2 regions of the Rossellomorea sp. FM04394 genome follow, and region 1 is predicted to be linked to the other one. Evidence: a T-box and tRNA genes for the amino acid it is inferred to sense, from the RefSeq annotation. Region 1 holds a T-box; the other holds one or more tRNA genes.

Region 1 (12,136 bases):
ATCAAAAAGTTCAACTTCCCGACACCGGGTCGTAACGGAAACTACATTGAAGATGAAGCAACTACGGGCGGCGGCACTGTAAGTAAAGATTCCATCGCACCGAAAGTCGTTGCCATGCTTGGTGGAAAAGACAACATCGTAGACGTCGATGCATGTATGACACGCCTTCGTGTAACAGTAAAAGACACCAGTCTTGTTGGAACTGAACAGGAATGGAAGAAAAACGGAGCACTGGGACTGATCCTGAAAGACAAAGGCGTACAAGCCATCTATGGTCCGAAAGCAGACGTCATCAAGTCTGACATTCAAGATCTGTTGGGAGCGTAATACATGAAATTACTCACGTTGAATTGTCACTCATGGCAAGAAGACAACCAACTCGAGAAAATCTCGATCCTGGCACATGACATCGCGGAAAAATCCTACGATGTCATCGCCCTCCAGGAAGTCAGTCAGCTGATCGAAAGTGAACCAGTCGAGGGCTTAGTTAAAAAAGACAATTTTGCCCTTGTCCTTCTTGGGGAACTGGAAAAACTTGGCGTGACGGATTATTCACTCGTATGGGACTTCGCTCATATAGGGTACGACGTCTATGAAGAAGGTGTCGCCATCTTAACGAAGCACCCGGTCGTTGAAGAACACCGCTTCTTCATCTCAAAAAGTCACGACCAATCCTACTGGAAAACCCGTAAAATCGTAGGGGCCACGATTTCATATGAAGGAAAGGCCCTCACCTTCTACTCCTGTCACCTCGGCTGGTGGACGGATGAAGAAGAACCGTTCAAGTTTCAGGTTGACTCATTGATCGAGCAACTCACTCCTGAATCCCCCTTCTTTTTAATGGGTGACTTCAATAATAATGCATGGGTTCGTGAGGAAGGGTATGATTATCTTCTTTCAAAAGGGCTCCTGGACACATTTGATGAAGCCGATGAACGGGACAGCGGTGTCACCGTTGAAGGGAAGATTGCCGGATGGGATGAGAATAAGGTCGATTTGAGGATTGATCTTATTCTATCCAGTGAAAAAGTGGATGTCCGGTCGTCCCGGGTCATCTTTAATGATGTGAATAAGCCTGTTGTCTCTGATCACTTCGGGGTTGAAGTGGTGTTGGGTGGCGGGGAAAGCAGCTGATGTTGGATTGGCTGCTTTTTTTGTGTGGTTTTGAATGGGGTTGGGTTGTTTTTGGAGGAGTTGAACGGGAATCAGATGAGTTTTGGCCGTCGGGATCGTTTTTGCCCGGGGTGGTTGTGCACGCTTTGAGATTTATCAACCGTTACAGAGATTTATCGACCGTACTTTCAATATATCAACCTTATTTTCATTTTATCGACTGTTATTTCTTTTTATCAACCAAACACACCCATATATCGACCGTTCTCCATTTCCCGACAAAAAATGCACCCAGCCACAACATTTTGACCAAAGTTAGCAAACTCAACCTCATCCCACCCACACTCAAAACAAAAAAATACAGCGCCCAAAGACGCTGTACTCCTTTCTTTACTTCAATTCCACATTATCAATGATTACATCGTGAGCATCAACCGGAGATTCGGCCTTACCCAGCAGGAACTTAAGGCTTGTTGAGTCACCTACAGGCATTGTAAACGTATATTCATAACGGGTCTTATCTCCAGTAAGCAGAGCGACCTCGGATAGATATCGATAATAACCGGCATTCTCCACAGTTACCTCCATTGTGCGGTCCACCGTCGAACTCGCATCGAAGGAAAGCGTGTACTCCACTCCCGGCTCAAGCTTCAACCCTTCCTGAAAAAGCTGAACACTCCAGGTTTCATTTCCTTCATTCCCAATCGATATCTTCGCCTGTCCATCTTCAGACGAAATACCAGCCGAAGCATCAAAATGGACGTAATTGCCCCAGGATTCTAAATCGGTATCAAACGATCCGTTTTGGATAGCATTTGCACCCGATGGTCCCGCTTTTTTCTTGAGCTTGACGTTATCAAGCTTCACCTCATCAGTACTACCCCCCACAAGGATGACCAGCTGCGATTCCAAATCCGTTACATCCGGCATCGTGAACGTCATAGCATGACTTTTCCAATCAGCAGTCAGAGAGATCGTATCTGTTGCATAGACGACGTCCCCGTCCTTACTTCTCATCTCGACCTGGATATCACGTGAACTTTCACTCGCCCCGTCAAACGTCAATTCATATTCATTTAAAGCTTTAAGCTGAACGCCTTTTTGTACTAATCCAGTATTGTCCGTTTCATTTAAAGGCTTGGCCGAAAATACCCTCTCCTCGGGATCCACTCCCATGGATTCAGCATTCTCGGAATCTACCAAGTTCCAATAAAGCAAACGATCAGGGAATCCCTGGTCAAACGTTCCATTATAAATCAGGTTCCCGCTTGGAAGGGCTGGCTTCGAAGCATCCGGATCCACTTGGACCGGAGGGATTTCTTCCACCCGGACATTTCCGAGCCAAACAGGGAGCTTGGACAAGCCGAGATTAAACTCCACACGTGCTGCCAAATCAGTTTCCTCGGTCATCTGGAATACCATTTCATAGGATTCCACCCCGTCTTTGAGTGTAAATGATTCGCTGTTTGAATAGGCACTATATCCCCTGTCTGCCCCTCCTCCAACTTTTACATTGATCGGACGTGATCCGGTCGATTTTGCATCGAAGGACACACGGTAGTACCGGCCCTTGCCAAGGGAGACGTCCTGGATCAGCTGTACCGAATAAGGCTGGCTTCCACCGTCTTCAACATCGACTTTAGCAAAATTCCTTCCCTCTACCTGATCAAGGGACACATTCGCCTTCCCTCCAAAATCAGCCACAGTCAAGAAATACCAATGATCTGTATTCGGTACTCCTGCAATCCCTTCAACGTCTTCCCATTCCTGATCAAATCCATTGTTGTAAATGAGATTACCGTCTTCAAGGGGTTGTTTCGCCTCTTCCGGTAATGGCTGCTGTTCGAATACAGGCAGCTCCGGAGTTTGATACGGTCTTCCCGTCAGATCATACACTCTCACATAGTCAACGTCCATGGACTGAGGGAACATCGTATCCTCTGTCGGTTCACCATCGAAATTCCCGCCGATCGCAACATTCAACAACATGTGGAATGGCTGGTCGAATGGTGCAGGATACGTGAAGTTGGCCGCATTGCCTGTCCCTTTGCTATACCAATTGTTTTGGGTTTGGCGGAGCTTCCCGTCCACATACCAGCGGATTTCCCCCGGCTCCCATTCAACCGAATATACATGCTCGTCAGCGATCGTCGAGCCATCTTCAAAGGCATAGTGTGCGCCGGTATACTTATTATTCGGCCACGTTTCACCGTAATGAATCGTCCCGATCGCTTCATGCGGATTACTTCCCTGGGCTTCTAAAATATCGATTTCCCCGGAGGCTGCCCATCCGCCATACTTATCATCTTCCGGGAGCATCCAGAACGCCGGCCAGTAGCCTTTCCCGACTGGAAGGGAGGCCTTCATTTCGAATTTCCCGAATGCTTTTGAAAAAAGGCCCTTTGTTTTTAAACGTGCCGACGTATAGGCAAAACCTTCATATTCTTCTTTCTTTGCCGTGATCAACAGCTTTCCATCTTCTGTCCTCGCGTTTTCCGGACGGTCCGTGTAATATTGTTTTTCGTTATTCCCCCATCCGGGAACATACGCACCGCTTGCATCGGTAAAACCGTTGCCGATATCGAACGTCCACTTTCCACGATCGATCTCGGCCTGATTGAATTCATCATTCCATACGAGGGACCACGGAGAAGCAAACGAAGAGGCATCACTTGTTTCTTTTCCCTTATAGGTAATGGTGCCGTTCAAGGTTGCTTTCTCCACGTTACCCTCTCCATCGATGACCGATCCTTTACCGGACTCCGATACAGTAAGTTCCTTTACTAACGCATCCGTAGCAAGATCGACGGATGAAAGCGCGTTCAATTCCATCCGCTCTGCAACGCCGTCAAGCTCTACTTGAGCCTCGCCTTTTTTACCAGAGGTTGTAATGGTTTCGAACTCGCCTTTCAAATCAGCTTTCTTCGTTTTGACCGTGGATGCCGATACGGTTACGTCCTGGAATCCAGCGGACGTAATCTCTCTTTCTTCCAGCAATGCATTTCCATCCAACAGAGTTTCTTCGACGATCGATTCTCCAGAGACGGTGATCGTTGTAGGGTGACCAGGTCCTTGAACCGATAGATTGTGTAACTCCGAATCGGAAAGCTGAAGGGTATCAGGCGCTTCCCCTTTGATAAGGGTCTTCCCGTGAACCGTCACGTTTTCTAGGGTAATGTTTTTTCCGGCATCAGGTGTGATCACCAGGTCGCCTTCAATCGTTTTATCTATTAATGTCGAATCTTTGAGGTGAAAAGGCTTTTCTTTCTGCGTTGCTTTTCCTATATTTCCTGGTGTAAGACTCATGATGAGACATGCAGCGGTAAAAGAGGTGACTGCTTTTTTTAACATTGGAACGCCTCCTGTTTTCATTTATGTCTCACGTGGGACATTTGTATATAACTATAAAACCAACATCACCCTTTGACAACATTTTTTTACAATAACAATCTCTTTTTCTACTAAAAAAAATGCTAACTCCCTTGGGAATATAGCATTTTGCTTTCTATTTATTTTTTTGACAGCATGAATCACGTTTGACAAGTGCAGCTTGAAACGGACTCATTTTTTCATATGGGCGCTCTTCAATCCGCTGAATCAACTGCTCCACCAGAGCCACCGCCATCTCGACCCTTGGTACGTGCATGGTCGTCAATGCGGGGGATGTATATTCCGTAAGCAATAGATTATCAAACCCAATGAGGGACACATCATCAGGGACATTCAGGTTGGCCTTATTTATTGCCTTCAGGGCACCGAATGCAATATGATCATTCGAACAAACGATGGCAGTAGGAAGATTTCCCTGCCCGATCCAATGATTGATGGCATCCCGGCCTGATTCTTCGATGAACTTGCCTTTATAGATGTATTCCTGATTAAGGGGGATGCCTGCCGCTTCCATTGCTTTTTGATAGCCACTCAGCCGCTCCATTGCCGCCGGATTATCTTCATCACCCGTGACAATCCCGATTTCCTGATGACCCAGCCCAATGAAATGATTGGTCGCTTCCATTGCACTCTCTTCGTTTAGTAACACAGGCATCGGAACCGATGAAGTCCGTCTCGTCACATTGTTTTGATCGAAGACCCCGACAAAGAAGCCCGCTGAAGTGATTTGATCAACAATCGATTGGACGTTGCTCCAGCTGATGATGATACCCGCATCGATGCTCTTCTCTCGGTACAGTTTTAAAACGGGGGATGCATCGTTCAGATCCGTCATGTTCACAAGCATATTATACCCCCGCTCTGAACAGGCATTGATCATGGCCCCGATCACCACACTGTAAAAAAGGTCATCCGAATAAATACGATACTTCGAAGGATCCTGAATGATAAAAAGTCCGATCGTGTGCGTTTTCTTCTTCACCAGCCTTCTCGCTGAAACATTTGGCTGATAGTGGTGCTCCTCCATGATCTTCCGGATGCGGTCGCGTGTTTCGGGTTTCACCTGCTCCGAATCGTTCAGCACCCGCTGCACCGTCTTCCGTGATACCCCCGCAATCCTCGCAATATCAAATATATCCATAAAATCCTCCTGAATGGTTCTTTCTATCTATTATAGCGGATGATAGATGGGTTGGGTATATTGCTGTGACTGGACGATCGAACCTTCAAAGTTCCCCCAAAAAAACAATTGAAACCATCCCGTCCCTTCATCCGTATATACACTATAAATAGAAAAGCAACCTTGAAAGGGGAACACTATGGGAAACATATTACTATTTTCAGTCATTGTCGGATTGGTCATGGCCTTGCTCGTCGTACCGATGGCAATCATGAAAAAGCAGGATAAAAAAGAGGGATATCCATCATTCGCAGCACTTTTCGGAGCTACCCTCCTGATTACCACGCTTGTCGTATTCGTCTTCTATTACATTACAAACCTTGATCAAAACTTTACAAGCATGTGGATCTTACTCATCGTTGCCGCAGGATTCGGCGCCACACTTGCAACCGGAACCGAAAGGATGGCAAAAGGCGCACTGTTCCTTGGAAGTCTCCTCGTCGGGGCCTACTTCCTGACCGCCTTTGTGTTCAATGCTGATGAGAAATATGAATCCGCTAAAATGGACGTGAAAACGGAGATCGAAGCGTTTGATGAAAAGGAAACGCCGGCAAGCGTCCCTCCACAATTCGCCCGTAACAAAATGAAGAAAGCATTCGGTCAGGTACCGAATACGAGTTATTATGAGCTTGGACGACTGCAGATTCAAAAGGTCAATGGCGAGTACGTCTACATTGCACCGGTTGAATTCTCTGGATTCTTCAAATGGTTCAAAGGGAATGAAACACCTGGTTACTTCACGCTAAGTGCCACCGATTCATCAGCAAACCCTAAATTCATCAAAGAAGAAATGGTTTACACACCATCTGCCTTCTTTAATAAAAAAATCGAACGGCACATCCGCTTGAACTATCCGAAGCAGATCTTCAATGGTGATGTTCAGCTTGAGATCGATGACGAAGGAAAGCCATTCTATATTCGGACGTACGGTGAGTTCATTTCTGCACGTAACGGTTTTGAAGCAAAAGGAATCGTCATGGTCGATCCTAAATCCGGTGATACCAAGTCATACAAAATCGATGACGTACCGGATTTCATTGACGGAGCGATTTCACCGGAAACCGTCAGCCTCCAAAACAGTTATTTTGGTAACTACGTTCAAGGATTCTGGAACAGCCGCTTCGGTAAATCAGACGTCAAGCTTCCTTCAGATGAAGGGACCGAAGCCAATGTGAGCCCTATTTTTGTCGAAAATGGTGACATGTACTACTTCACTGATTTCACGTCGCCAAAAGAAGGAGTCGACTCCATGCTTGGCTACTCCTTAACGAATTCAAGAACGGGAGAAGCGACGTTCTATACCGGAAATCTTGAAGAGTCCTACATGGATTCCCAGGGAGCCCTGCAGATCATCCAGAAGAAATTCATCGAGAAAAAATGGGACGGAGAAATGCCGGTGCTCTATAACTTCTACGGAGAAGCAAGCTGGCTGACACCGGTGCTCGATGCGAATGGTTTCTTACAAAACTACTTCATCGTCTCGGCAGCCAACCCTGAAATATCAGCCTATGCCAATACGCCAAACCAGGCATTGAAACAATACAAAACCGCCCTTCAACGTGGCGGCGGCAGTGTGGACGGCAGCTCAAAAGCCGAGGAGAAACAGACAAATGGTACAGTCATCCGTGTCTATAAAGAAAAGTCAGGCGACTACACGGTCGTATCATTCTTACTCGACAACGGCAACAACTATATCGTCTCTTCCGAAAACAGCTTACTTGCGATCTACCTGAAAGAAAATGACAAGGTGAACGTGAAATACATGGATACAGGCGAAGAGTTCCTGCCGGTGAAAGAACTGACCATCGAAGGATTATAATAAAAAAACGATGAGGGCACATAAGCTCTCATCGTTTTTTTATGATTCACCGGCATTCACATAATACACCAGATTATCCGTCCACTTCCCAAACTCATATATGAATCCTTTCCGGGTGCACTCATACTGCATGCCTACACTTTCTGCAAGCCTGATCGAAGGCGTATTATCCAGATTGATATGAGCCTCGATCCGGTGATAATTCAATTTCACAATGGCCAGTTGAAGGGCTGCCTTCACCGCTTCCTTCCCGTATCCACGACTCCAGTAGCGATTATGTACCGTGTAACCGACCCTTCCCCAGTTAAAGTTGTACCGCATCAGAGTGGAAAAGTCGATGGTTCCAATATTGGCACCCCCATCTTTAAGAAAGATACCCAGAATATAGACCTGATCCCGATCCATCATCTCATCATGCTTCAGAAGCATCTCCCGGAACCAGAACTCCGTGCATTCACTCATATCCTGATATCCGACGTCGTATTTATGCTGTGACGGGAGCCTGTTCAGATGTTCCCTTAGCCAGTTTTTATAATCTCGATTCACGAAGGGTCTAATGACCAACCGGGGTGTTTCGATGGTTAAGTCCTTATACTTCATCTTTGCCCCACCCTTTCCGTTTATATATGTCATTTTTCTTCTAATTTTGATTGTATCTTCTTTAACCATTCGATCTGCTCACGCTGGCTTTCCACCAGTCTGCTTGTTTGCTTCTCGATTGTTATCGTTATAGACCATAGTGATAGCACGATAACCAGAATGATGACAAAAGCCCCCACTTCCCTCACCCCTTATCGTTTAATAGTATCAACCGGCCATTTAGAATGGTAGTCTTTTTTCAAAAAAACGGAAGGCGTCCCTCTGCTGAGAAACGCCTTAGCCTTTACTTATCATTATTCCATTCTTCCTCTAATTCCTTTTCGATTTGCTCATCGGACAAATATTCTTCATCCATTTGCTGCACATGCTCGGTGATACGGTTGAGCTTGGTATGCACGACCCAAAGGCTGATTACCACGACTGCCATGAATATAACAAGGATGAGTTCAAATTCCATCTAATCGACGCCTCCTTTACCTATGTTTATTAATCAAACACGGGAAAAAGAAGGCTTTAGGAAGAAAAAAGGCGAATAGGTCCTAAAGTCCCCTCTTCATCCGGAACTCACGAAATACCAGTGTTCATCCAACTTTTCTACCTTGTTGAAGTCCCCTCCAAAGTCACCTGTACGGGGTCTCTCCCCTGATGACGAATAGACAAACCCTGAGAAACTATCCACTATCCCCCGAAAGGTAAAGAAAAGGACCTTCATACCCTTCTCCTTCTTCTCTATCAGAATATCGCCTCCACCTTTGGACACACCTTGGTATTCCCCGGGAAGGTGAATGATAGAGTCATTGTAGGGTACATTCGGGGTAATTGCCCCTTCATTTATTTTATTCACCACACTCATTCGATCATCATGATTTCTCTTGAAATCCATCTCCAATGTGACCTTTGTGAAAGGGAAAAAAATCATGAAGATAACAGTCAATACTTGAATGAAGAGCGGTTTCCAGTTCTTGTTTTTAAACATGGTTTTAAACGTGAAAATTGTTATGACCAGGAAAAACCTCCTGCCATCAACCAAAGAAAAGGCATCAAGAACGGCGTCAGGATGTGTACGAATTCCCACTGAAAAAACGCCAGTGCCACTATCATCACACTGCTGACTAGAGACAATAAGAGAATGACACTTCCCTTCTTCAATATGCTTTCGCCCAATAAACCAAATGTTTTGCATCCTTACTGCAGCACACACACGTATCCGACACCTGCTCCTGTTCAAATGGCATACATCGTGATGTAGCACCCGTTTCTTCTTTGATCTTATCTTCGCAGGAACGGTCTCCACACCACATGGCTTTGACGAATCCGCCTTTCTCGTTCATCGTCGTTTTGAATTCTTCAAAGGTTTTCGCTACCGTGGTTTTCTCGTCCCGGTGAGCTCTCGCTTTTTCTAAAAGATTGTGTTGAATGTCTTCCAGAAGTTCTGCGACTTTCCCCGCAAGCTCTTCCATGGCCACCGTGATTTTCTCACCTGTATCTCGTCTTGCCAAAATCACCTGACCGTTCTCAATGTCCCTTGGACCGACTTCCAATCGAAGTGGAATGCCCTTCATTTCATATTCATTAAACTTCCAGCCCGGCTTCTTATCACTCGCATCGATGTCAACCCGAGCAATGCCTGCAAGCTGACTTTTCAGATTATAGGCAAAATCAAGGACACCTTCCTTGTGCTGGGCAATCGGCACAATCATCAGCTGAGTCGGTGCGATCCTTGGTGGAACGACCAGGCCGCGGTCATCCCCGTGGACCATGATCATGGCACCGATGATCCGCGTTGTGAATCCCCAGGATGTTTGCTGCACGTGCTGAAGCTTTCCATCGCGGTCGGTGAATTGGATGCCGAATGCCTTTGCAAATCCATCACCTAAATGGTGAGATGTACCTGATTGCAATGCTTTCCCATCATGCATCAAGCTTTCGATCGTGTACGTATATTTTGCTCCGGCAAACTTTTCTTTTTCAGTTTTCTGGCCCTTGATGACCGGGATCGCCAGCAGCTCCTCACAAAGCTCTGCATACACCTCAAGCATTTTCACCGTCTCATCATGAGCCTCCTGATCAGTCTCATGACATGTATGACCCTCTTGCCATAGGAATTCCAATGTTCGAAGAAATGGACGCGTGGTCTTTTCCCAGCGAACGACATTGGCCCATTGGTTGTAGAGCTTAGGCAGATCACGGTAGGAATGGATGATGTTTTTATAATGCTCCCCGAACAATACCTCAGAAGTCGGACGGACACATAATCGTTCCGCCAGCTCCTCTTCCCCTCCATGAGTCACCCATGCCACTTCAGGCGCGAAGCCTTCGATGTGATCCTTCTCACGCTGAAGGAGGCTTTCCGGTATGAACAGTGGCATATACACATTTTCATGCCCGGTTTCTTTTATTTTCGCATCAAGAGCATCTTTGATATTTTCCCAAAGCGCGTAGCCGTAAGGCCTGATAATCATCGACCCGCGGACGCTGGAATAATCGATCAGTTCCGCCTTCGTAACAACATCTGTATACCACTGGGCAAAGTCTTCATCCATGCCCGTAACATCTTTCACAAATTCTTTTGCCATTCGAGAGCACCTCATTTTATTGTTGGATTGGTTTTAACGGCGATATTTTGATTTTATCGGCGAAATTTTAGATTTAACGGCGAAATCCAGAATATAACGGCGAAATTTCCATTTTATCGGCGATATCCGAGATTTATCAGCAAAATCCCCATTTCATCAGCGATATCCGGAATATATCAGCCGAATCCCAAATATATCAGCGAACCGCCAATAACACCTAAAACAAAAAAAGCCCCGCTTCTCATCAGGGACCATTACTGGCGGTACCACCCTGATTCAAAGCAAAGCTTTACACTCATTCCATGATAACGGTTTCGGACCGCTGATATCTTCATTCGATACAGAACTTAGAGGCAGGTTCAAAGGTTCATCCATAAGAGCTTTTCACCAAACCGCTCCCTCTCTGAAAAGACAAGATCCCTTTACTGATCCTCTTCAATGTTTCAGTTATTTTAGATGATTATATAGAGATTTGGTGGAGGTGTCAATTTAATTTTATTTTTTTGTTCTTACCGGTGCCACATCACGCTCTGGCTTGATGAATGGCTCTACTCTAAAGTCCGGATTCCCCTGAAGGTCCGTCCCTGGTCAAGCCCCGTATTGATCAGCCGTCATCTTCATCCACTGACCCCCTCTGTGCCATTTTCATTTATTTTTCCCCATGAATTCCTGGCTGTGCTTATTAATAAAATCACTGTGACCCCAAGCATGACCATCGATCCCGCAACCACAACAAATCGGATCGACACCAGTTCGGCTCCCACTCCAATAAGCACCGTGGAAAGGACGACCAATACCCCTTCCAGCAATCCGTAAATACTGGCTACCCGCCCCATGATCTCGGCGGGGATATGTTCTTGATAAAAGGTTTCAAACCCTGTCGTCGCAAAGGCCAGGGCAAAGGATAAAACAGCGAATCCGATTGCCGCTAATAAGAATCCATCTGAGAAAGAATAAATCAGGTATCCTCCGGAAACGAACAGGGAACCAAATCCCATAAGATGCATGTGATGAAGCTTATGGGATAGTGACGCGTTCAGGATCGACCCAAGTACAAATCCACCCCCTGCAATGCTTACAAGATATCCATACGTACTGTTCGAAAGCTGCAATACCTCTTTAGAAAATGCAGCCTCAAGGGAATCGAGCGCTGCCGTCATCACAAGCAGAATGCTGAACAAGACGTAAAGAACCATCACATACATAGCACTCCGGCTGAATCTCCACACCACCCGCCAGTCCTCTTTGATGACTTCCCATTTGGTATCACCTGTATCAACGGGAACCCCATCCTCAAGCTTCGGTAGAAAGAGGGTGATCACTCCTGATAAAAAGAGGGTCAGTGCATTTATATAAAGGGCAAACACCGGTGTCCCCATCATGAACATCAGCCCGGCAATTCCCGGTCCAATGAGAAACGCACCTGATCCGACCAGCCCCCGGAGAGCATTGAATCGC
Region 2 (12,136 bases), 1.5 Mb from region 1:
ACGTTTAAACCTGAACTTATAAAGGAAGAGGTGTTAACTCTTGGTGGTGAGTCGCACCAGGAAGAAGGCTTGCTGCTGAAGTTGCATTAAAAAGGAGTAAAGGAGCGTTCACTTCGCCCCTTTACTCCTTTAGTGAAGATTTTTTCACTTAAGAAAATACGTATGTAAAACCAGAAAACACAAACGCCATGACGACTGAAAAGATGAAGGTCATTCCTTTTACAGGTGTAGTACTTTCGCTTATCTTAAGAGCCTGTACATACGAATACGCAAACAGATATACAGCCATGATGAATGATAGAGATAATGCGACGTTTGAAAGCATCATGTTTAAATCTCCTTTCAGGAATGCGTAGTAATAATATATATGGAGGTTTATTGTTAAACAGAACAACAGAAGTGATTGATTAAGTTTTTAAAGTTTTCTTTAAAAATATATTGCAATAGCATTAACAGCATGTTATATTAATAAACGTCGCTGATACAGCAAACAACATTTCAGAAAAATAAATGTAAAAAGTTGTTGACGTGAGAACGAAAGATATGTTATATTTATAAAGTCGCTTCAGAACGAAGTGGACAAGCCTTGAACCTTGAAAACTGAACAAAACAAGACAATACGTCAACGTTAATTCTAGATTTATTTTTAAAGAGCTATTCAAACTTTTATCGGAGAGTTTGATCCTGGCTCAGGACGAACGCTGGCGGCGTGCCTAATACATGCAAGTCGAGCGGACTGATGGGAGCTTGCTCCCATCAGTCAGCGGCGGACGGGTGAGTAACACGTGGGTAACCTGCCTGTAAGACTGGGATAACTCCGGGAAACCGGGGCTAATACCGGATAACTCATTTCCTCGCATGAGGAAATGTTGAAAGATGGCTTCTTGCTATCACTTACAGATGGACCCGCGGCGCATTAGCTAGTTGGTGAGGTAACGGCTCACCAAGGCGACGATGCGTAGCCGACCTGAGAGGGTGATCGGCCACACTGGGACTGAGACACGGCCCAGACTCCTACGGGAGGCAGCAGTAGGGAATCTTCCGCAATGGACGAAAGTCTGACGGAGCAACGCCGCGTGAGTGATGAAGGTTTTCGGATCGTAAAACTCTGTTGTTAGGGAAGAACAAGTACCGTTCGAATAGGGCGGTACCTTGACGGTACCTAACCAGAAAGCCACGGCTAACTACGTGCCAGCAGCCGCGGTAATACGTAGGTGGCAAGCGTTGTCCGGAATTATTGGGCGTAAAGCGCGCGCAGGTGGTTTCTTAAGTCTGATGTGAAAGCCCACGGCTCAACCGTGGAGGGTCATTGGAAACTGGGGAACTTGAGTGCAGAAGAGGAAAGTGGAATTCCAAGTGTAGCGGTGAAATGCGTAGATATTTGGAGGAACACCAGTGGCGAAGGCGACTTTCTGGTCTGTAACTGACACTGAGGCGCGAAAGCGTGGGGAGCAAACAGGATTAGATACCCTGGTAGTCCACGCCGTAAACGATGAGTGCTAAGTGTTAGAGGGTTTCCGCCCTTTAGTGCTGCAGCTAACGCATTAAGCACTCCGCCTGGGGAGTACGGTCGCAAGACTGAAACTCAAAGGAATTGACGGGGGCCCGCACAAGCGGTGGAGCATGTGGTTTAATTCGAAGCAACGCGAAGAACCTTACCAGGTCTTGACATCCTCTGACAACCCTAGAGATAGGGCTTTCCCCTTCGGGGGACAGAGTGACAGGTGGTGCATGGTTGTCGTCAGCTCGTGTCGTGAGATGTTGGGTTAAGTCCCGCAACGAGCGCAACCCTTGATCTTAGTTGCCAGCATTCAGTTGGGCACTCTAAGATGACTGCCGGTGACAAACCGGAGGAAGGTGGGGATGACGTCAAATCATCATGCCCCTTATGACCTGGGCTACACACGTGCTACAATGGACGGTACAAAGGGCAGCAAGACCGCGAGGTTTAGCCAATCCCATAAAACCGTTCTCAGTTCGGATTGTAGGCTGCAACTCGCCTACATGAAGCTGGAATCGCTAGTAATCGCGGATCAGCATGCCGCGGTGAATACGTTCCCGGGCCTTGTACACACCGCCCGTCACACCACGAGAGTTTGTAACACCCGAAGTCGGTGAGGTAACCTTTTGGAGCCAGCCGCCTAAGGTGGGACAGATGATTGGGGTGAAGTCGTAACAAGGTAGCCGTATCGGAAGGTGCGGCTGGATCACCTCCTTTCTAAGGAAGATTTACTAAACGTTTGACAGTCGAAGTTTTGTTCAGTTTTGATGGTTCAACCATCAAAACTTTTTGTCTCTTACGAGATGAAAATGGATTTGTTCTTTGAAAACTAGATAAAGATATAATTGATAGTCAAGAAATTACCGAGTATCGCCATTTTAGGTTTTAAACCTGATGTAACAACCAATTCGGTTAAGTTATGAAGGGCGCACGGTGGATGCCTTGGCACTAGGAGCCGACGAAGGACGGGACTAACACCGATATGCTTTGGGGAGCTGTAAGTGAGCTTTGATCCAGAGATTTCCGAATGGGGGAACCCATTGTTCGTAATGGAACAATATCCTTACTTGAATACATAGAGTATGGAAGGCAGACCCAGGGAACTGAAACATCTAAGTACCTGGAGGAAGAGAAAGCAATTGCGATTCCCTGAGTAGCGGCGAGCGAAACGGGATGTAGCCCAAACCAAGAGGCTTGCCTCTTGGGGTTGTAGGACACTCTATACGGAGTTACAAAGGAATGAAGTAGACGAAGAAGTCTGGAAAGGCTCGTCAAAGAAGGTAACAACCCTGTAGTTGAAACTTCATTCTCTCTTGAGTGGATCCTGAGTACGGCGGGACACGTGAAATCCCGTCGGAAGCTGGGAGGACCATCTCCCAAGGCTAAATACTCCCTAGTGACCGATAGTGAACCAGTACCGTGAGGGAAAGGTGAAAAGCACCCCGGAAGGGGAGTGAAATAGAACCTGAAACCGTGTGCCTACAAGTAGTCAGAGCCCGTTAACGGGTGATGGCGTGCCTTTTGTAGAATGAACCGGCGAGTTACGATCCCATGCAAGGTTAAGTCGATGAGACGGAGCCGCAGCGAAAGCGAGTCTGAATAGGGCGAATGAGTATGTGGTCGTAGACCCGAAACCAGGTGATCTACCCATGTCCAGGATGAAGTTCAGGTAACACTGAATGGAGGTCCGAACCCACGCACGTTGAAAAGTGCGGGGATGAGGTGTGGGTAGCGGAGAAATTCCAATCGAACTTGGAGATAGCTGGTTCTCTCCGAAATAGCTTTAGGGCTAGCCTCATGTGTAAGAGTCTTGGAGGTAGAGCACTGTTTGGACTAGGGGCCCTCATCGGGTTACCGAATTCAGACAAACTCCGAATGCCAAAGACTTATCCATGGGAGTCAGACTGCGAGTGATAAGATCCGTAGTCGAAAGGGAAACAGCCCAGACCACCAGCTAAGGTCCCAAAGTATACGTTAAGTGGAAAAGGATGTGGAGTTGCTTAGACAACCAGGATGTTGGCTTAGAAGCAGCCACCATTTAAAGAGTGCGTAATAGCTCACTGGTCGAGTGACTCTGCGCCGAAAATGTACCGGGGCTAAACGTATCACCGAAGCTGTGGATTGACACCTCTAGGTGTCAGTGGTAGGAGAGCGTTCTAAGGACTGCGAAGCTAGACCGTAAGGACTGGTGGAGTGCTTAGAAGTGAGAATGCCGGTATGAGTAGCGAAAGATGGGTGAGAATCCCATCCACCGAATGCCTAAGGTTTCCTGAGGAAGGCTCGTCCGCTCAGGGTTAGTCGGGACCTAAGTCGAGGCCGATAGGCGTAGACGATGGACAACAGGTTGATATTCCTGTACCACCTCTTTTCCGTTTGAGCAATGGGGGGACGCAGGAGGATAGGGTAAGCGCACTGCTGGATATGTGCGTCTAAGCAGTTAGGCTGATGATGAGGCAAATCCCATCATCGTGAAGGCTGAGCTGTGATAGCGAGCGAATTATAGTAGCGAAGTTCCTGATTCCACACTGCCAAGAAAAGCCTCTAGCGAGGAAAAAGGTGCCCGTACCGCAAACCGACACAGGTAGGCGAGGAGAGAATCCTAAGGTGAGCGAGAGAACTCTCGTTAAGGAACTCGGCAAAATGACCCCGTAACTTCGGGAGAAGGGGTGCTCTGGTAGGGTGCAAGCCCGAGAGAGCCGCAGTGAATAGGCCCAGGCGACTGTTTAGCAAAAACACAGGTCTCTGCGAAGCCGTAAGGCGAAGTATAGGGGCTGACGCCTGCCCGGTGCTGGAAGGTTAAGAGGAGTGCTTAGCGCAAGCGAAGGTGCGAATCGAAGCCCCAGTAAACGGCGGCCGTAACTATAACGGTCCTAAGGTAGCGAAATTCCTTGTCGGGTAAGTTCCGACCCGCACGAAAGGCGTAACGATCTGGGCACTGTCTCAACGAGAGACTCGGTGAAATTATAGTACCTGTGAAGATGCAGGTTACCCGCGACAGGACGGAAAGACCCCGTGGAGCTTTACTGTAGCCTGATATTGAATTTTGGTACAGCTTGTACAGGATAGGTAGGAGCCTTGGAAGCCGGAGCGCCAGCTTCGGTGGAGGCATCGGTGGGATACTACCCTGGCTGTATTGAAATTCTAACCCGCGCCCCTTATCGGGGTGGGAGACAGTGTCAGGTGGGCAGTTTGACTGGGGCGGTCGCCTCCTAAAGAGTAACGGAGGCGCCCAAAGGTTCCCTCAGAATGGTTGGAAATCATTCGCAGAGTGTAAAGGCACAAGGGAGCTTGACTGCGAGACCTACAAGTCGAGCAGGGACGAAAGTCGGGCTTAGTGATCCGGTGGTTCCGCATGGAAGGGCCATCGCTCAACGGATAAAAGCTACCCCGGGGATAACAGGCTTATCTCCCCCAAGAGTCCACATCGACGGGGAGGTTTGGCACCTCGATGTCGGCTCATCGCATCCTGGGGCTGTAGTCGGTCCCAAGGGTTGGGCTGTTCGCCCATTAAAGCGGTACGCGAGCTGGGTTCAGAACGTCGTGAGACAGTTCGGTCCCTATCCGTCGTGGGCGCAGGAAATTTGAGAGGAGCTGTCCTTAGTACGAGAGGACCGGGATGGACGCACCGCTGGTGTACCAGTTGTCTTGCCAAAGGCATCGCTGGGTAGCTATGTGCGGAAGGGATAAGTGCTGAAAGCATCTAAGCATGAAGCCCCCCTCGAGATGAGATTTCCCATCACGTATGTGAGTAAGATCCCTAGAAGATGACTAGGTAGATAGGTCAGAGATGGAAGCATGGCGACATGTGGAGTTGACTGATACTAATCGATCGAGGACTTAACCACAAAGAGTCATTTTTAAATGAACAACATTGGCTGATATTCGGCTTTCTTGACATCAATTCTTTATCTAGTTTTCAGGGAATAAATTTTATACGAAAATATAAAAAAACCTTGAAAAATTATATCTACGCGATATAATAGTACTTGTCCCTAAAAAAGAGACAAGAAATTGTCTGGTGACTATGGCGAAGAGGTCACACCCGTTCCCATGCCGAACACGGAAGTTAAGCTCTTCAGCGCCGATGGTAGTTGGGGGATCTCCCCCTGTGAGAGTAGGACGTCGCCAGGCTTTATATTTTGGAGGATTAGCTCAGCTGGGAGAGCATCTGCCTTACAAGCAGAGGGTCGGCGGTTCGATCCCGTCATCCTCCACCAAGTTTTTTACGAAAGTAAAATAAACTTCATTTTATTTTGCGCCAGCAAAATATCTTTCCTTGAACTGCTTCTATGAAGTAACTTGTTTTAAAAACTTCATTTGAAAGTAAATATGCCGGTGTAGCTCAACTGGTAGAGCAACTGACTTGTAATCAGTAGGTTGGGGGTTCAAGTCCTCTTGCCGGCACCATTTGGTTTTCTTACTATATAGATGAGCCATTAGCTCAGTTGGTAGAGCATCTGACTTTTAATCAGAGGGTCGAAGGTTCGAGTCCTTCATGGCTCACCATTGATTTTTGCAATAGCAAATTATCAATCATACATGCGGGTGTGGCGGAATTGGCAGACGCACCAGACTTAGGATCTGGCGCCGCAAGGCGTGGGGGTTCAAGTCCCTTCACCCGCACCATTTATTATGCGGAAGTAGTTCAGTGGTAGAACACCACCTTGCCAAGGTGGGGGTCGCGGGTTCGAATCCCGTCTTCCGCTCCAGAAGATTTTGCCGGGGTGGCGGAACTGGCAGACGCACAGGACTTAAAATCCTGCGGTAGGTGACTACCGTACCGGTTCGATTCCGGTCCTCGGCACCAAAGTTTTTTGCGCCAGCAAAATAACTTTCCTTGCTTTGTCTTTAATGAATTATTTTGCGCCCGTAGCTCAATTGGATAGAGCGTTTGACTACGGATCAAAAGGTTAGGGGTTCGACTCCTCTCGGGCGCGCCATATAGATCGGGAAGTAGCTCAGCTTGGTAGAGCACTTGGTTTGGGACCAAGGGGTCGCAGGTTCGAATCCTGTCTTCCCGACCACTTCTTTGGGGCCTTAGCTCAGCTGGGAGAGCGCCTGCTTTGCACGCAGGAGGTCAGCGGTTCGATCCCGCTAGGCTCCACCAAGTTTTTTTACGAAAGTAAACTAAACTTCAATGATATTTGGGATATCCATCTATCAATTAATTTGATATTAAATGTTTCTTGGCGGTGTAGCTCAGCTGGCTAGAGCGTACGGTTCATACCCGTGAGGTCGGGGGTTCGATCCCCTCCGCCGCTACCAAAAGGGACCTTTAGCTCAGTTGGTTAGAGCAGACGGCTCATAACCGTCCGGTCGTAGGTTCGAGTCCTACAAGGTCCACCAAGTACCATTTTCATTACGGAGGAATACCCAAGTCCGGCTGAAGGGATCGGTCTTGAAAACCGACAGGGGTGTAACAGCCCGCGGGGGTTCGAATCCCCCTTCCTCCTCCATATTTTATTCTATGGTAAATTCTATATATCGTCGCGGGGTGGAGCAGTTCGGTAGCTCGTCGGGCTCATAACCCGAAGGTCGCAGGTTCAAATCCTGTCCCCGCAATACCATTTTTGACTTAGGATAGGATATTCCTTGATGAGTCACGCATGGATAGTTATTTTCGCTATCGCAGAATAATGAAACCTATTTTGCTGGCGCAAACAATGAAAGTTATTTTGCTGACGCAAAAAACTCTGGTCCGGTAGTTCAGTTGGTTAGAATGCCTGCCTGTCACGCAGGAGGTCGCGGGTTCGAGTCCCGTCCGGACCGCCATTTTCTAAAAAAAGATTATGGTTCATAATTAAATATTTTACTCTAAAGTAAGGCTCAGTAGCTCAGTTGGTAGAGCAATGGACTGAAAATCCATGTGTCGGCGGTTCGATTCCGTCCTGAGCCACCATTTTTTATTTAAAGATATTATGGCGATTGTGGCGAAGTGGTTAACGCACCTGATTGTGGTTCAGGCATTCGTGGGTTCGATTCCCATCAGTCGCCCCATACTTTCTTATTTCATTACCGCGGGTGTAGTTTAGTGGTAAAACCTCAGCCTTCCAAGCTGATGATGAGGGTTCGATTCCCTTCACCCGCTCCAATTCTTAATGGGCCTATAGCTCAGCTGGTTAGAGCGCACGCCTGATAAGCGTGAGGTCGGTGGTTCGAGTCCACTTAGGCCCACCATTTCATTATTCCGCAGTAGCTCAGTGGTAGAGCTATCGGCTGTTAACCGATCGGTCGCAAGTTCGAATCTTGCCTGCGGAGCCAATATGGGGAAGTACTCAAGTGGCTGAAGAGGCGCCCCTGCTAAGGGTGTAGGTCGGGCAACCGGCGCGAGGGTTCAAATCCCTCCTTCTCCGCCATATTATGGCCCATTGGTCAAGCGGTTAAGACACCGCCCTTTCACGGCGGTAACACGGGTTCGAATCCCGTATGGGTCATCTAAAAAAAGACTATCATTTTGATAGTCTTTTTTTATTGTATAAAGAAGAATTGGTGGCCATTTTATTAAAAATAAAATGAAAATATGACTAAATAAAGAGATTTAGTTGAATATGAAGCCAGATCGGGGCTAGATTAATCTGTTTTACATGAGAAAGCATGCTTCTACTTCTGTACGAGGGATATATTATCGACTTTCCGCCATATATTATCGACTTTCCACCATATATTATCGACTTTTCCCATTATATTATCAACTTCTACACTCCTCTTTTCAGCTCACATTTTAATTACAATAAAAGGAGGATACGAGGAAACATTAGTCAGTGATCTTCGAAGAGTAAAAGGCTTATACGACCTCTTAAATTTCTCCATTATTCATATCCAGTATTCCATCACCTAACCCAGATTCCTCCAAAAATTACACTATGCATGGGTTCTCCATTATTGTACTTTAAAACAGGTTTCATCCACCCTAAGAATGCAAATGCCAGATCTATCATCGATTATTAATCACCCCTCCATTCGACACCGCCCAGCCCTCTCACAACAAACCAAAAACCATACAAAATACCGGAATCCTTCTGCTTTTTCATCAAATTTCACTTTTTTTAATTAAAAAACTTTCGACAAATTTCGCTATGGATTCAACACGATTCCCCTATGTTCTTCCAATGTAAACCCTATCATTTAGTAAGACTTTCCAATAGTGTACCTTTTTAATAGATGTATGTAGGAAATTGTCGTAATTGAGCGACGATAATAAAAAGGATTTTGATGAAGTTGAAAGAAAGTAGTAAGTAGATTGAAAAAATGTAGGTGAGATGATGAACGCAATGACCATATCAGATTATGATGTTTTTTTGTTTCATGAGGGAAATTTGCAGCAGGCCTATCAGTTTATGGGTTCACATGTGAGAAGAGATTCTACAGGGACCTATACAGAATTTTGCGTTTGGGCACCGAAAGCAAGACATGTTTCATTGGTTGGATCTTTTAATGATTGGAATGGAACCGGGTATGAACTTACAAGGCGGAATAACGAAGGTTTATGGACAATTCGCATTGATGGGGATCTATCGGGAGAAACGTATAAGTACGAGATTACGACTCTATCGGGATCCAAGAAGCTGAAGGCGGACCCCTATGGATTTGCTTCCGAGAAGCGTCCGAATACTGCAAGCGTGGTGTATGAGCTGCAGGGGTTTTCATGGGAAGATGAGGAGTGGCTTGAACATCGAGCCAGTTCGACGGTCTATGACAAGCCTATGGCGATTTATGAAGTGCATTTAGGCACTTGGAAAAAGAAAGCGGGGAAGTTTCTTTCTTATAAGGAATTGGCACAGCAATTGATTCCTCATGTGAAAGAACAAGGTTTTACACATATTGAGTTGCTGCCTGTCACGGAGCATCCGTTTGATCGTTCTTGGGGGTATCAAGGTACTGGTTATTATTCTCCGACTAGTCGCTATGGCTCACCTCATGAATTGATGGCGTTCGTGAATGAATGTCATTTACATAATATTGGCGTGATTTTGGATTGGGTCCCGGGTCATTTTTGTAAGGACGCTCACGGGTTATACGAATTTGATGGTTCTTTTGCTTATGAGTATGGAGAGGAAAGGGATCGTGAGAATTATACCTGGGGAACGGCGAATTTTGATTTAGGTAAGGGAGAAGTGAGAAGCTTCCTGATTTCGAATGCCCGTTTCTGGATGGATCTTTATCATATTGATGGATTCAGGATTGATGCAGTTGCCAACATTATTTACTGGGCTAACCAGGGAGAGCTTGCTCCCAATGAAGGAGCCATACAGTTTTTGAAAAACTTGAATAAGGCAGTGTTCGAGTATGATTCTTCGATTCTGATGATTGCGGAGGATTCTACAGACTGGCCTCAGGTGACGTCTCCAGTTCATTACGGAGGACTTGGCTTTAATTATAAGTGGAATATGGGATGGATGAATGACGTCCTTAAATATATGGAAACAGACACGTCTGAAAGAAGGCATGTACATTCTCTTATCACATTTTCATTGTTATATGCGTACTCAGAGAATTATGTGCTTCCCTTTTCCCATGATGAAGTGGTGCATGGGAAGAAGTCATTATTGAATAAAATGCCAGGTGATTACTGGCAGAAATTCGCTCAATATCGTCTGCTCCTGAGCTATATGATGGCTCATCCAGGGAAAAAGCTTCTGTTTATGGGAAGTGAACTTGCCCCGTTTTCAGAGTGGAAGGATTTAGAGGAAATAGATTGGCATTTATTGGATTACGAATATCATCACAAATTCAACTCATATTTTAAAGAACTTATGCATTTATATAAAGGTGCTGAACCATTATTCCAAATGGACCATCGTTCAGAGGGATTTGAATGGGTGGATGTGGATAATAGAGAGCAGCAGATTTTCTCTTTTATCAGGAATGGGAAAGAGGAGGGTGATCATCTTGTGGTGATCTGTAATTTCAGCCCTCATGTGTATCATCAGTATAAGGTGGGAGTCAATAAAGTTTCTTCTTATGAAGAGATTTGGAATAGTGATGATGAACGATTTGGCGGATCACATCAGGTGAACCCTATGCCTCTTACAGTGCACAGCGAGCCGTACCATGGAAGAGAAGGATATGTGGAAATGACGATTCCACCATACGCAGCCGTTTATTTAAAACCAATAGATTGAAAGGGGAGAGAGCAAGATGGCAAAAGGTAGATGTGTGGCCATGTTATTAGCAGGTGGAAAAGGGAGCCGTTTAAGCTCATTGACGAAGAGTCTGGCGAAACCAGCCGTACCGTTTGGAGGAAAATATCGTATTATTGATTTCACATTAAGCAATTGCACAAATTCAGGGATTGATACGGTGGGGGTCCTTACTCAGTACCAGCCATTAGTATTAAATTCTTATATCGGGATTGGAAGTGCATGGGATCTTGACCGTAAAAATGGGGGAGTCACCGTTCTGCCACCTTATGCAGAATCATCTGAGATGCGCTGGTATACAGGAACGGCCAGTGCCATTTATCAAAATATGAATTACCTTGAGCAATATGATCCAGAGTATGTACTGATACTTTCAGGAGATCACATTTACAAGATGGATTATAGTAAAATGCTCGATTATCACATCGAGAAGAAAGCGGATGTCTCGATCTCCGTCATTGAAGTAGGCTGGGATGAGGCAAGCAGGTTCGGTCTTATGAACACGAATGAGGATATGAGAATTACTGAATTCGAGGAAAAGCCGGCTTTCCCTAAGAGTAACCTTGCTTCGATGGGAATCTATATTTTCAATTATTCTGTACTGAAGGATTATTTGGAGATGGATGAGCGTAATCCCGATTCCAGCCATGACTTTGGGAAGGATGTTATTCCTTTACTGCTTGATGAGAAGAAAAAGCTGATGGCCTATCCGTTTAAAGGATACTGGAAGGATGTCGGAACAGTTAAGAGCCTATGGGAAGCGAATATGGACTTGATTGATGAGAAAAATGAGCTGAATCTGTTTGATCATGACTGGAGAGTGTATTCGGTGAATCCGAATGAGCCGCCTCAATATATTTCTGAAGAAGCGCTTGTTGAGGGGTCCCTTGTGAATGAAGGGTGTACGATTGAAGGGACGATTCGTAAATCCGTCCTGTTTCAAGGAACAACGGTAAAAAGAGGAGCACATGTAAGCCGCTCAGTCGTCATGCCGGATGCGGTCATTGGGGAAAACGCCTATATCGAGCAGGCAATCGTACCGTCGAATGTCAAGGTTCCGAACGGCCTGTGCATCATGCCGGACGAAGGATCGGATGAAATCATCCTGGTTACGGAATCATTTATTGAAACACTACTGGAACAAGAAAAAGTGTAAAGGTTAAAGACCCACATTACAACTTAAGAGGAGGAAGTGTTTTGAAAAATTCAATGCTTGGCGTTATTGATGCTACTAGTTACTACGATTCGTTGGAGGATTTACTGTTACATCGTTCATTAGCTGCTCTGCCAATTGCAGGGAGATACCGCTTAATCGACTTTGTACTCTCCAATATGGTGAATTCAGATATTGGCTCCGTTGCGATTTTCCCTAAGTTTCAATACCGTTCCCTTATGGACCATCTTGGATCAGGGAAGAACTGGGATCTGAACCGGAAGCGTGACGGGTTGTTTTTCTTCCCTGCACCAGGATTAGAGGCGAATGAAGAGGGTGTGG

The links. The T-box of region 1 lies ahead of proS (proline--tRNA ligase). A T-box ahead of a tRNA ligase gene usually reads a tRNA of that ligase, here a tRNA-Pro.
Region 2: it has a tRNA-Pro gene. The T-box ahead of proS (proline--tRNA ligase) is inferred to sense a tRNA for this amino acid. The anticodon was not compared.

Annotation. Positions count from the first base shown of each region.
Region 1 covers NZ_CP168654.1:586,985-599,120, reverse strand. The annotation lists gene ACCB35_RS03045 (PTS transporter subunit IIBC) at 1-327, shown strand, start outside; gene ACCB35_RS03040 (endonuclease/exonuclease/phosphatase family protein) at 331-1,134, shown strand; gene ACCB35_RS03035 (carbohydrate binding domain-containing protein) at 1,504-4,464, opposite strand; gene ACCB35_RS03030 (LacI family DNA-binding transcriptional regulator) at 4,619-5,644, opposite strand; gene ACCB35_RS03025 (UbiA family prenyltransferase) at 5,823-7,502, shown strand; gene ACCB35_RS03020 (GNAT family N-acetyltransferase) at 7,542-8,102, opposite strand; gene ACCB35_RS03015 (hypothetical protein) at 8,132-8,281, opposite strand; gene ACCB35_RS03010 (hypothetical protein) at 8,386-8,559, opposite strand; gene ACCB35_RS03005 (hypothetical protein) at 8,656-9,285, opposite strand; gene proS (proline--tRNA ligase) at 9,248-10,678, opposite strand; T-box leader at 10,922-11,126, opposite strand; gene ACCB35_RS02995 (MFS transporter) at 11,296-12,136, opposite strand, start outside.
Region 2 covers NZ_CP168654.1:3,521,075-3,533,210, reverse strand. The annotation lists gene ACCB35_RS17845 (N-acetyltransferase family protein) at 1-90, shown strand, start outside; gene ACCB35_RS17840 (hypothetical protein) at 149-328, opposite strand; rRNA gene ACCB35_RS17835 (16S ribosomal RNA) at 667-2,218, shown strand; rRNA gene ACCB35_RS17830 (23S ribosomal RNA) at 2,412-5,346, shown strand; rRNA gene rrf (5S ribosomal RNA) at 5,516-5,632, shown strand; tRNA gene ACCB35_RS17820 (tRNA-Val) at 5,643-5,718, shown strand; tRNA gene ACCB35_RS17815 (tRNA-Thr) at 5,833-5,908, shown strand; tRNA gene ACCB35_RS17810 (tRNA-Lys) at 5,932-6,007, shown strand; tRNA gene ACCB35_RS17805 (tRNA-Leu) at 6,043-6,127, shown strand; tRNA gene ACCB35_RS17800 (tRNA-Gly) at 6,136-6,210, shown strand; tRNA gene ACCB35_RS17795 (tRNA-Leu) at 6,220-6,308, shown strand; tRNA gene ACCB35_RS17790 (tRNA-Arg) at 6,365-6,441, shown strand; tRNA gene ACCB35_RS17785 (tRNA-Pro) at 6,449-6,525, shown strand; tRNA gene ACCB35_RS17780 (tRNA-Ala) at 6,533-6,608, shown strand; tRNA gene ACCB35_RS17775 (tRNA-Met) at 6,690-6,766, shown strand; tRNA gene ACCB35_RS17770 (tRNA-Ile) at 6,771-6,847, shown strand; tRNA gene ACCB35_RS17765 (tRNA-Ser) at 6,865-6,957, shown strand; tRNA gene ACCB35_RS17760 (tRNA-Met) at 6,990-7,063, shown strand; tRNA gene ACCB35_RS17755 (tRNA-Asp) at 7,197-7,273, shown strand; tRNA gene ACCB35_RS17750 (tRNA-Phe) at 7,325-7,400, shown strand; tRNA gene ACCB35_RS17745 (tRNA-His) at 7,423-7,498, shown strand; tRNA gene ACCB35_RS17740 (tRNA-Gly) at 7,519-7,592, shown strand; tRNA gene ACCB35_RS17735 (tRNA-Ile) at 7,602-7,678, shown strand; tRNA gene ACCB35_RS17730 (tRNA-Asn) at 7,688-7,762, shown strand; tRNA gene ACCB35_RS17725 (tRNA-Ser) at 7,767-7,857, shown strand; tRNA gene ACCB35_RS17720 (tRNA-Glu) at 7,864-7,935, shown strand; gene glgB (1,4-alpha-glucan branching enzyme) at 8,761-10,623, shown strand; gene ACCB35_RS17710 (glucose-1-phosphate adenylyltransferase) at 10,640-11,797, shown strand; gene ACCB35_RS17705 (glucose-1-phosphate adenylyltransferase) at 11,839-12,136, shown strand, end outside.